DNA from 4 places in the Mesorhizobium sp. M0854 genome. Region 4 is predicted to be linked to each of the others. Evidence: predicted binding sites of a transcription regulator. Region 4 holds the regulator's gene; each other region holds the start of a gene.
The links. Region 4 encodes PhoB, which activates phosphate uptake and scavenging genes when phosphate is short. Its sites were predicted from a motif close to TGTCATNNANCTGTCAT; they were not measured.
Positions count from the first base shown of each region.

Region 1: ugpB (sn-glycerol-3-phosphate ABC transporter substrate-binding protein UgpB) is a predicted target of PhoB. The motif match lies at 929-945, and genes of this name have one in related genera.
Region 2: phnF (phosphonate metabolism transcriptional regulator PhnF) is a predicted target of PhoB. The motif match lies at 1,137-1,153, and genes of this name have one in related genera.
Region 3: ppk2 (polyphosphate kinase 2) is a predicted target of PhoB. The motif match lies at 846-862, and genes of this name have one in related genera.

Region 1 covers NZ_JAMYOL010000010.1:116,117-118,317, reverse strand. Annotated here, with positions in the region: gene ugpB (sn-glycerol-3-phosphate ABC transporter substrate-binding protein UgpB) at 1-866, opposite strand, end outside; gene NKH99_RS17690 (bifunctional diguanylate cyclase/phosphodiesterase) at 1,163-2,201, shown strand, end outside.
Region 2 covers NZ_JAMYOL010000002.1:22,124-24,324, forward strand. Annotated here, with positions in the region: gene phnH (phosphonate C-P lyase system protein PhnH) at 1-594, opposite strand, end outside; gene phnG (phosphonate C-P lyase system protein PhnG) at 594-1,055, opposite strand; gene phnF (phosphonate metabolism transcriptional regulator PhnF) at 1,191-1,934, shown strand; gene NKH99_RS03010 (zinc-binding alcohol dehydrogenase family protein) at 1,953-2,201, opposite strand, start outside.
Region 3 covers NZ_JAMYOL010000003.1:500,018-502,218, forward strand. Annotated here, with positions in the region: gene NKH99_RS08175 (aldo/keto reductase) at 1-688, opposite strand, end outside; gene ppk2 (polyphosphate kinase 2) at 969-1,889, shown strand; gene NKH99_RS08185 (dihydrofolate reductase family protein) at 1,938-2,201, opposite strand, start outside.
Region 4 covers NZ_JAMYOL010000010.1:11,590-13,790, forward strand. Annotated here, with positions in the region: gene phoU (phosphate signaling complex protein PhoU) at 1-451, shown strand, start outside; gene phoB (phosphate regulon transcriptional regulator PhoB) at 468-1,157, shown strand; gene NKH99_RS17105 (ROK family protein) at 1,167-2,201, opposite strand, start outside.

The sequences.
Region 1 (2,201 bases), 100 kb from region 4:
CCGATGCCATAGTTCATGCCGGACTTGACGATATCGCCGAGGCCGCCCGACGATTCGGTGAAGATGCCGCATTCGCCGGCGAGGAATATCTGCTTGGCTTCGGAGGTGCGCCCGCCATATTTGAATGTGCCGTCCTTGGCCAGGTCAGCGAGCGCCTGGAAGTGGTTGACGAAAATCGGCGCATTGATCTTGAGTTCGACATCACCGCCGGCCAGGCCATTCTGCTGGGTGGCCCAAGGCACGTCATTCCACGCCGCGAAATTCTCCAGGTGGATCCAGGTCAGCCAGGTCGAGGTATAGCCGCAAGGGGCGGCGCCGCTCGTCTTGATCTTCTTGGCAGCTTCCCACACCTCGTTCCACGTCTTGGGCGGATTGTTCACGTCGAGGCCTGCCTTCTGGAAGATGTCCTTGTTGTAATAGAGGATCGGCGAGGAAGAGTTGTAGGGGAACGATAGCATGGTGCCGTCCGGCTTCGAATAATAGCCGACGATGCCGGGCAGATACTGGCTCTTGTCGAAAGTCATCCCGGCGCCGGTCATCACATCGGCCACCGGCTTTATCGCACCCTCGGCCGCCATCATCACGCCGGTGCCGACGTCGAACACCTGGAGGATATCTGGCGCTTGCCCGGCACGAAAGGCAGCGATGCCGGCATTCAGCGTCTCCGGATAGGTGCCCTTGAACACCGGAACGAGCTCATAGTCGCTCTGGCTGGCGTTGAAATCCTTGGAGATCTTGGCGACGACCTCGGCGTTGGCGCCGGTCATGGCGTGCCACCAGCTGATCTGCGTGACGGCGAAGGCGGAGGTGGTGGAAAGCAGGGTCACGGTGGCGGCGATACCGGCCGCAAAGCCGAAGAACTTCATGTTTCATCTCCCGTTTGTCATTGGCGAAAGGGGCACTTCCGCAAAGCCAATATGTGGCGCTGATGACAATCGGACAACGGTTTTATTGCGGATCAATGAACATCATTCCTTCCTAAAGTGCACTCGCTACTGAAACCGGGCGCCAGAAATCACATCACCGTCTTTTCGGCGCAGCGGCGTCGGTTTTCCCCCGAAAAGACCCGCCTCATGGCCCACGGGTTAACCATTCGTTAAAATCTCCAAGAGCTAATCCGTCACACCTCCCCTGTTAATTTTGGCAGACCGAGTGAACCAGGATGCTGACGGTCTATAATTGTATTGTAAGTCAGCACGATCCGAGACTGGTTGCGCTTGCCGCACTCATCTGTGGAATTTCTTGCTTCTCGGCGGTTAATCTCCTTAAGCATGTCGGCCGATCGACCGAGCGAAACCGGCTTGTCTGGCTGATGATCGCCGCGGCCTCGACCGGGTTCGGCATATGGGCGACGCATTTCATCGCCATGACCGCGTTTACGCCGGGAATACCGAACGCATACAATCCGGGATTATCCGCCTTTTCGCTTGCCGCCGCCGTTATCATGACCGCGCTTGGGATGTGGGTCGCCACCTTGCGCCGCGGCATCGACCATTTCCTCGTCGGTGGCGCCATTCTGGGCGGCGCCATCGCGACGATGCACTACATCGGCATGGCAGCTTTCGAGGTCGAAGGCCGGGTCGTATGGAACCTGCTCCTTGTCGCGATATCGCTTCTGGCCGGCGTGACCCTCGCGGCACTGGCGCTCCTTGTCGTCTTGCGCCGTCCGTCAGCGCTCGCGACTTTCGGCGGCGCCGCGCTTTTGACGCTGGCGATTTGCAGCTTGCATTTCATCGCGATGGCCGCGGTGTCGATCATTCCGGATTCCTCGATTGAAATATCCGAACATTCCATCGAGCCCATTTCCCAGGCCTTTGCCGCAGCGGTCGCCAGCCTGATAATCCTTGTGCTATCGGGTGCCGCGCTGTGGATCGACCTGCGCTTTCGCCGCCAGAAGCTCGAGGCCGATCGCATGCACGATCTCGCCAATGCGGCGGTGGAAGGTCTGATCGTTTGCGATGGCACCCGCATTGTCAGCGCCAATGACAGTATGGCGAAGCTGACCGGAACAGCGACAGCCACCCTGAACACGATGCAATTCGGCGAGCTTTTCGACGGACAGAGCGCAGCCGATATGTCCGGCTTCGGCGAACAGGCGCAGGAAGCGAAGTTAAGGGGCAGCGACGGGGCGAGAATTCCTGTCGAGCTGATCGCCAGGAAAATCACCTACTGCGGCAGGCCTCATACGGTGCTTGCCGTTC
Region 2 (2,201 bases), on a different contig from region 4:
ATTGATGCGCGTCGTGCGCGGCAGGCAGGCAATTGCGTCGAACGTGGCGAGGATGATATCGACGCCACGCGGAAAACGCTGGTTGTTCTGCTTCCATTGCTCGACGAAATGGCGCGGCATTTGCGCCGGCGCGATCGTCGCCGTCTTCTCGATGCCCGGGCCTTCGAGCAGCAGCGCAGCGCCGGAGACGAGATCGCCGACCTCGAGGATCAGCGTCGTCGAACGATCGGGATAATCCTGGGTGCCTTGCGAAAACCCGTCGAGCGCCATCATCTCGGCCGGCGTGGCGATCAGCGCGAAATGCGCGTCGGCCGGGGTGTTGGCCAGCGGCGCGCCGGTATGGAAGCCAAGCCAGGATTTCACCGCCGACACCTGCAAAGCCGGGTCGAGCCAGAGCGGCGTGTCGTTGTCGCACAGCGCCAGCGCAACGGCGCCGGCGGTGGCCGACAGCGGCGCCGGTGGGTGGGCAAGGGCCGGCAAGGGCTGGACGCTGCCCGGCCGCGCCATCGCGTCCATGACGGCACGGAATACGGTCTGGGCATTGAATACCGGATCGGCGAAGCCGCCTTCAATGGATTGAGTGGCGATATCCATCAGTCTTCTCCGCGCACCATGGTGAAGAAATCGACCTTGGTCGCCGCCGTCTCGGCGCGGCGCTGTTCACGCGCCTTGGCCAGTGCCGCCTGCAAGGGCGCAACGATCCTGGTCTCGACCTCATTGCGGTGGGCCGGGTCCTGCCACAGCGCATCGGCGATTGCCGCCAGCCTTGCCTTCTGCTTGTCGCGGCCGAGCGCGTAGCAGTGGCCGACATGGCCGGACGCAAGCCGCACCGTGGCACGGGTGACCGTCGCCTCGCCGACATTGAAAGGGGCACCACCGCCGCCGATGCGGCCGCGTACCGTAACCAGGCCGGTTTCGGGGCCACGCAGAAGTTCCGCTTCGCAAGGCAGGCCGGCTTCGTCCCAGAGGCGGACGATGTCGTCGCCGGCCGATTGCGCCAGCGTCGCCATCACGGCCTTGCGCTCGGCCTGCTCTCGCGCTTCCCGTCCTCGCATGGCCGGTGCTCCTCGTCTGCCTTCATTTGTCTATTGATATAGACAACTATACAAATTATATCCATTATCTAGCGCGTGTCCATGACGGGCACGAGACACGGACCGAAAGATCGGCGCGAGGAATTGGGGCGGGAGATGATCGGACGAGCCAACAGCATCGAGCGGCGCAGCGGTGTCGCGCTGTGGCGGCAGATCGCCGACCAGATCCTGCATTCGATCGCCGCCGGCGATTTTCCCGAGAATGCCGCGCTGCCGCCGGAGATCGCGTTGGCCGGACGCTATGGCGTCAACCGCCACACGGTGCGTAGCGCTATCGCAGCGCTGGTGCAGGAGGGTGTGCTCAGGGCGGAGCAGGGGCGCGGCACCTTCGTGCTGTCGCGCAAGCTGCTGTCTTATCCGATCGGCGCCCGCACCCGCTTTTCCGAGGGATTGCAAGGACAGGCGTCCGAGCGGCATATCACCTTGCTCGCGTCATCGATCGAGCCGGCCAACCGTCGTGTCGCAGAGGGCTTAGGCCTTGCGACGGGGGCCGATGTGATACGCCTGGAAACGCGCGGCGAAGCCGATGGAATGCCGGTATCCCGCGCGGCCGGCTGGTTCGATGCCAGGCGCTTTGCCGGCATCGATGCCGCCATGGCGGAAACCGGTTCGATCACCGCATCGCTGGCACGTTTCGGCATCGACGACTATCTCAGGCAATCGACCGTGCTGTCGGCGCGCCATGCCGATGCCGCCGACCTTGCTGACCTCGACCTGCAGCCCGGCGCCATCGTGCTGGTGACGGTCGCCGTCAACGTCACGCCCGACGGTCAGCCGATACAGTTTTCGGAGTCGCGCTTCCCGGCCGAGCGGATCGAGCTCAAATTGTCGGCGCTCTGAGATGCGGCAGCCCTGGCATCATCCGACTTGAATGACGGCCTTGATCAGGCCGGACTTCTCATGCGCCCAGCGGGCCAGGTCGTGCGGCGTCTCGCCAAGCGTGGTGCGGTGGGTGACCAGCTTTGCCAGCGGCAGCGCGCCGTTGCGGATCGAGGCGGCGACATGGTCGAAATCGGCACGCAGGGCGTTGCGGCTGCCGATCAGCATCATCTCGCGCTTGTGGAATTCGGGATCGGAAAAGGCGATGTCGTCCTTGACGACGCTGAC
Region 3 (2,201 bases), on a different contig from region 4:
TCGGCTGGTCACGGTGGTATTTGCCGGACAGCAACCCGCCGGCAAGCGGGCTCCAGACCAGCACGCCGAGCCCCTGGTCGACCGAGATCGGTAACAATTCATACTCGGCCTCGCGCGCTTCCAACGTGTAATGGATCTGCTGGGTGACGAAGCGTGGCTGGTGATGACGGTCGCTGATCCCCAGCCCCTTCATCACTTGCCAGCCGGAATAATTGGAGCAGCCGACATAACGGACCTTGCCCTGCGCGACCAGCGTGTCGAGCGCGGCGATGGTTTCCTCAAGCGGTGTCAGGCCATCCCACTCGTGCAGGAAATAGATGTCGATGACATCCGTCCTGAGCCGCTTCAGGCTCCTCTCGCATTCGCGGATCAGATGGTAGCGCGACAGGCCTTCATCATTGGGGCCTTTGCCGATCCGCATGCGCGCCTTGGAGGCGATCAGCACGTCGCCCTTGCGCTTGCCGCCAAGCGCCTCGCCGATGATCTCTTCCGACACGCCGTTCGAATAGACATTGGCGGTGTCGATGACATTGACGCCGGCATCGATGCAAAGGTCGATCATCCGGCGCGCCTCGTCGAGGTCGGTCTTGCCGACCGCCGAAAACGCGCCGCCGCCGCCGAACGTCATGGTGCCCATGGTCAGCGTCGAAACCTTCAGCCCGGAACGGCCGAGAGTGCGGTATTCCATGTCGTGTCCTCACAATTTATCGGGAAAGGGCGTTGCAGACGACAGCCCTCAATGAACCGGCTATTTGTAGGATAATTCGTTCCGCTTGTCGCCCGTTCCGCAGGGCAAGCTCGATCACATCTTGCGGATTGAAACGCACAGCCAGCGCAGTAGTGGCTGCAATAAAACCGTCATTGCCGGCCTATACTAACATCGGTCCAGCGCTTCGATTTCCGGCCGCCGGGCCGGGCGGCAGAGCGCCTGACAGCGGCCGGCAAGGCCTGTAAGCGGAGCAGCGTAAATGACCGAGATAAAACAGAATTCCCCGGCCAGGGACTGGCTGGAAGCGGAACTCGCCGACACGCTGGATGAAGACTATGAGCTGGAAATCTCGGAGCCGGCGCTGTCGATGGAGATCGCCAAGATCTACAAGAATGCACATCCGCCATCGATCGACCGCCTGCAGTATTTTCGCGATCTCATCACGCTGCAATCCGAGTTGATCAAGCTGCAGTCCTGGGTCGCCTATCACAAGAAGAAGCTCGTCGTGGTTTTCGAGGGCCGCGACTCGGCGGGCAAGGGTGGTGTTATCAAGCGCATCACCCAGAGGCTTAATCCGCGCATCTGCCGCGTCGCAGCACTTCCGGCGCCGACCGAGCGCGAGAAGTCGCAATGGTATTTCCAGCGCTACGTTCCGCATCTGCCGGCCGGCGGCGAGATCGTGCTGTTCGACCGCTCCTGGTACAACCGCTCCGGCGTCGAGCGGGTAATGGGCTTTGCCCAGCCGGATCAGGTCGAGGAGTTCTTCCGCGACGTTCCGGATTTCGAACGCATGCTGGTCCGCTCAGGCATTACGCTTGTCAAATACTGGTTTTCGATCACCGACGAGGAGCAGCAGATGCGCTTTTTGATGCGCATCCATGACCCGATGAAGCAATGGAAACTGTCGCCGATGGACCTCCAGTCGCGCGTGCGCTGGGAGCAGTACACCAAGGCCAAGGAAGAAACGTTCGCCCGCACCAATATCCCGGAAGCCCCGTGGTTCATCGTCGAGGGCAACGACAAGAAACGGGCACGGCTGAACTGCATCGACCATCTCCTCAAGCAGATGCCCTATGAGGAGGTGCCGCACGAGGAGATCACACTGCCGGAGCGCGTCTTCAATCCCGAATACGAGCGCCAGGTACTGCCGCGCGAACTGTATGTGCCGGAGAAGTACTGACTAAAGCGGCGAGGAGGGCGCCGCTCCATGGCGGCACCCTGCAACAAGCTAGGTGCGCTCGATGATGACATGCGTGGCCTTCGGCGTCGCGACCTGCTCGCTGCAGCGATAGCCGAGCTTGGGCATGTCGATGCCGGCAAAAAGGCTCTCGCCGGCGCCTAGCAGGACCGGTGAGATCGCCAGATGCATTTCGTCGATGAGCTTTTCCTTGAGATATTGCCGGATCGTAGAAACGCCGCCGCCCAGCCGTACATCCTTACCGTCAGCCACTGCCTTCGCCTTCTCCAGCGCTGAGTGGATGCCGTCGGTCAC
Region 4 (2,201 bases):
AGCGATCCGCATGGCGGGCGACCTCGAACGCATCGGCGACCTTGCCAAGAATATCGCCAAGCGCGTGAGTGCGGTCGGCCTCAGCGCCACGCCGCGGGACCTGTCGCATTCCATCGACGCGATGGCGCAGCTGGTTCTCATCCAGGTGCAGGGTGTCATCGAGGAATATGCTGCAGGCGATGCGGCCGCGTTGGCCAAGCTTCGTGCCGCCGACGAGCGCATCGACGTTAAATACACGTCCGTGTTCCGCGAGCTGTTGACCTACATGATGGAAGATCCGCGCAACATCACCGCTTGCACGCACCTGCTGTTCTGCGCCAAGAATCTGGAGCGGATCGGCGACCATGTCACCAACATCGCCGAAAATGCGTATTATGTGCTGACCGGCGAGCAATTGCCGGTCAATCGTCCGAAGCAGGACGAAACGACAATGTCCGCACCGGTGACATGATGGGGGTGCCCAGCCGATGATCGCACCACGCATAATGGTGGTGGAGGACGAGGAGCCGTTGGGTGTGCTGCTCCGCTACAATCTCGAATCCGAAGGCTACCAGGTCGAGGTGGTGACACGCGGCGACGAAGCCGAGATCCGTTTGCAGGAGAATGTGCCCGACCTTTTGGTGCTCGACTGGATGATACCAGCGGTTTCCGGCATCGAGCTCTGTCGTCGGTTGCGGGTGCGCCCCGAAACCGAGCGGCTGCCGATCATCATGCTGACCGCGCGCGGCGAGGAGAGCGACCGGGTGCGCGGTCTTTCGACCGGCGCCGACGACTATCTGGTCAAGCCGTTTTCGACACCGGAATTCATGGCCAGGGTCAAGGCGCTGCTGCGGCGCGCCAAGCCGGAAGTGCTGTCCAGCGTGCTGAAGGTCGGCGACATCGTGCTCGATCGCGAATCGCACAGGGTCTATCGCAAGAAGAGCGAAATCAGGCTCGGGCCGACCGAATTCCGGCTGCTCGAGTTCATGATGCGGCATCCGGGCCGTGTCTTCTCGCGCAGCCAGTTACTCGATAATGTCTGGGGGGAGACAATCTACATCGACGAACGCACCGTCGACGTGCATGTCGGGCGGCTGCGCAAAGCCGTCAACAACGGCCGGATGCCGGATGTCATCCGCACCATCCGCGGCGCCGGCTATGCGATCAGGGAAGATTGACCCGCCTGGTCAGGCTACGTTCTTTCTGACGCTGGGCCTCATTTGCGCGCCCGGCGCGAAAATCTCCTGGTCGACGAAGCTTAACGCCCGCATCGCGCAGCCTTCGCGGATCAGAGGCAATTCGTTCGGCTCTGTATCGAAGGAGATCGAGCCTGAATGCTGGCCGCCGGCGGTCTGGGCGATTGCCTTCCGCAAGGCCGGCTCGATCAGATCGAAGGCGGCGGCACTGGCGCCGACCATCGCGACCGGTGCCGGATCGATCAGCGCGAACAGCGAGCCGAGACCGAAACCCAGCGCTTCGCCGGCCTTGCGGTAGGCCTCGCGTTCCGGCCCATCTTTCTCGCGCGCCCGGGCCGCCAGTGCGCGCATGTCGGCGTCGCTGACGTCGGCGACCGGTTCGCTGTCTTCGCTCATCTGCCTGGCGTTGCGCCAGATGGCGTAGTTGCCGGCATACGCCTCGATGCAGCCGCGCCGCCCGCAACGGCAGAGCGCGCCGCCCGGACGATGGATCATGTGGCCAAATTCGCCGCCCGAGGAATGCGTCCCGGTGAACAGTTCGCCCTTCAGCACCAGCCCCATGCCGATGCCATGCGAAAGCAGGATGGCGATGAAGTCATCGCGATAGCGATCCGGATTGCGCCAGCGCAAAGCCACCGCCATCATGTTGCAGTCGTTCTCCACCGTTGCCGGGATGCCGAATTCGTCCTCCAGCATGTCGGCAAAGGCGATGTCGGTCTGCGGCGTGATCGGCGACCACAGCATGGCGCGTGCAGGGGAGTCGGTAATGCCCTGAATCGCCAGGGCGATGCGGGCGACACTGCGGACGTCAAGATCTGGATCCTGCAGCCGGCGCCGGACGATGGCCATGCATTCACGGATCAGCTCGTCGCGCGGCATAGTCAGCGTGTCCAGCCGGCGCTGTTCCTCGGCGACCACCTGTCCCGTATAGTCGATAATGGCGGCCGAAAGGAAATTCAGCGACAACACCACGGTCAGCACCGCCGCCGCTTCCGGGTTGAGGGCGAGGCCGACTTGCGGACGACC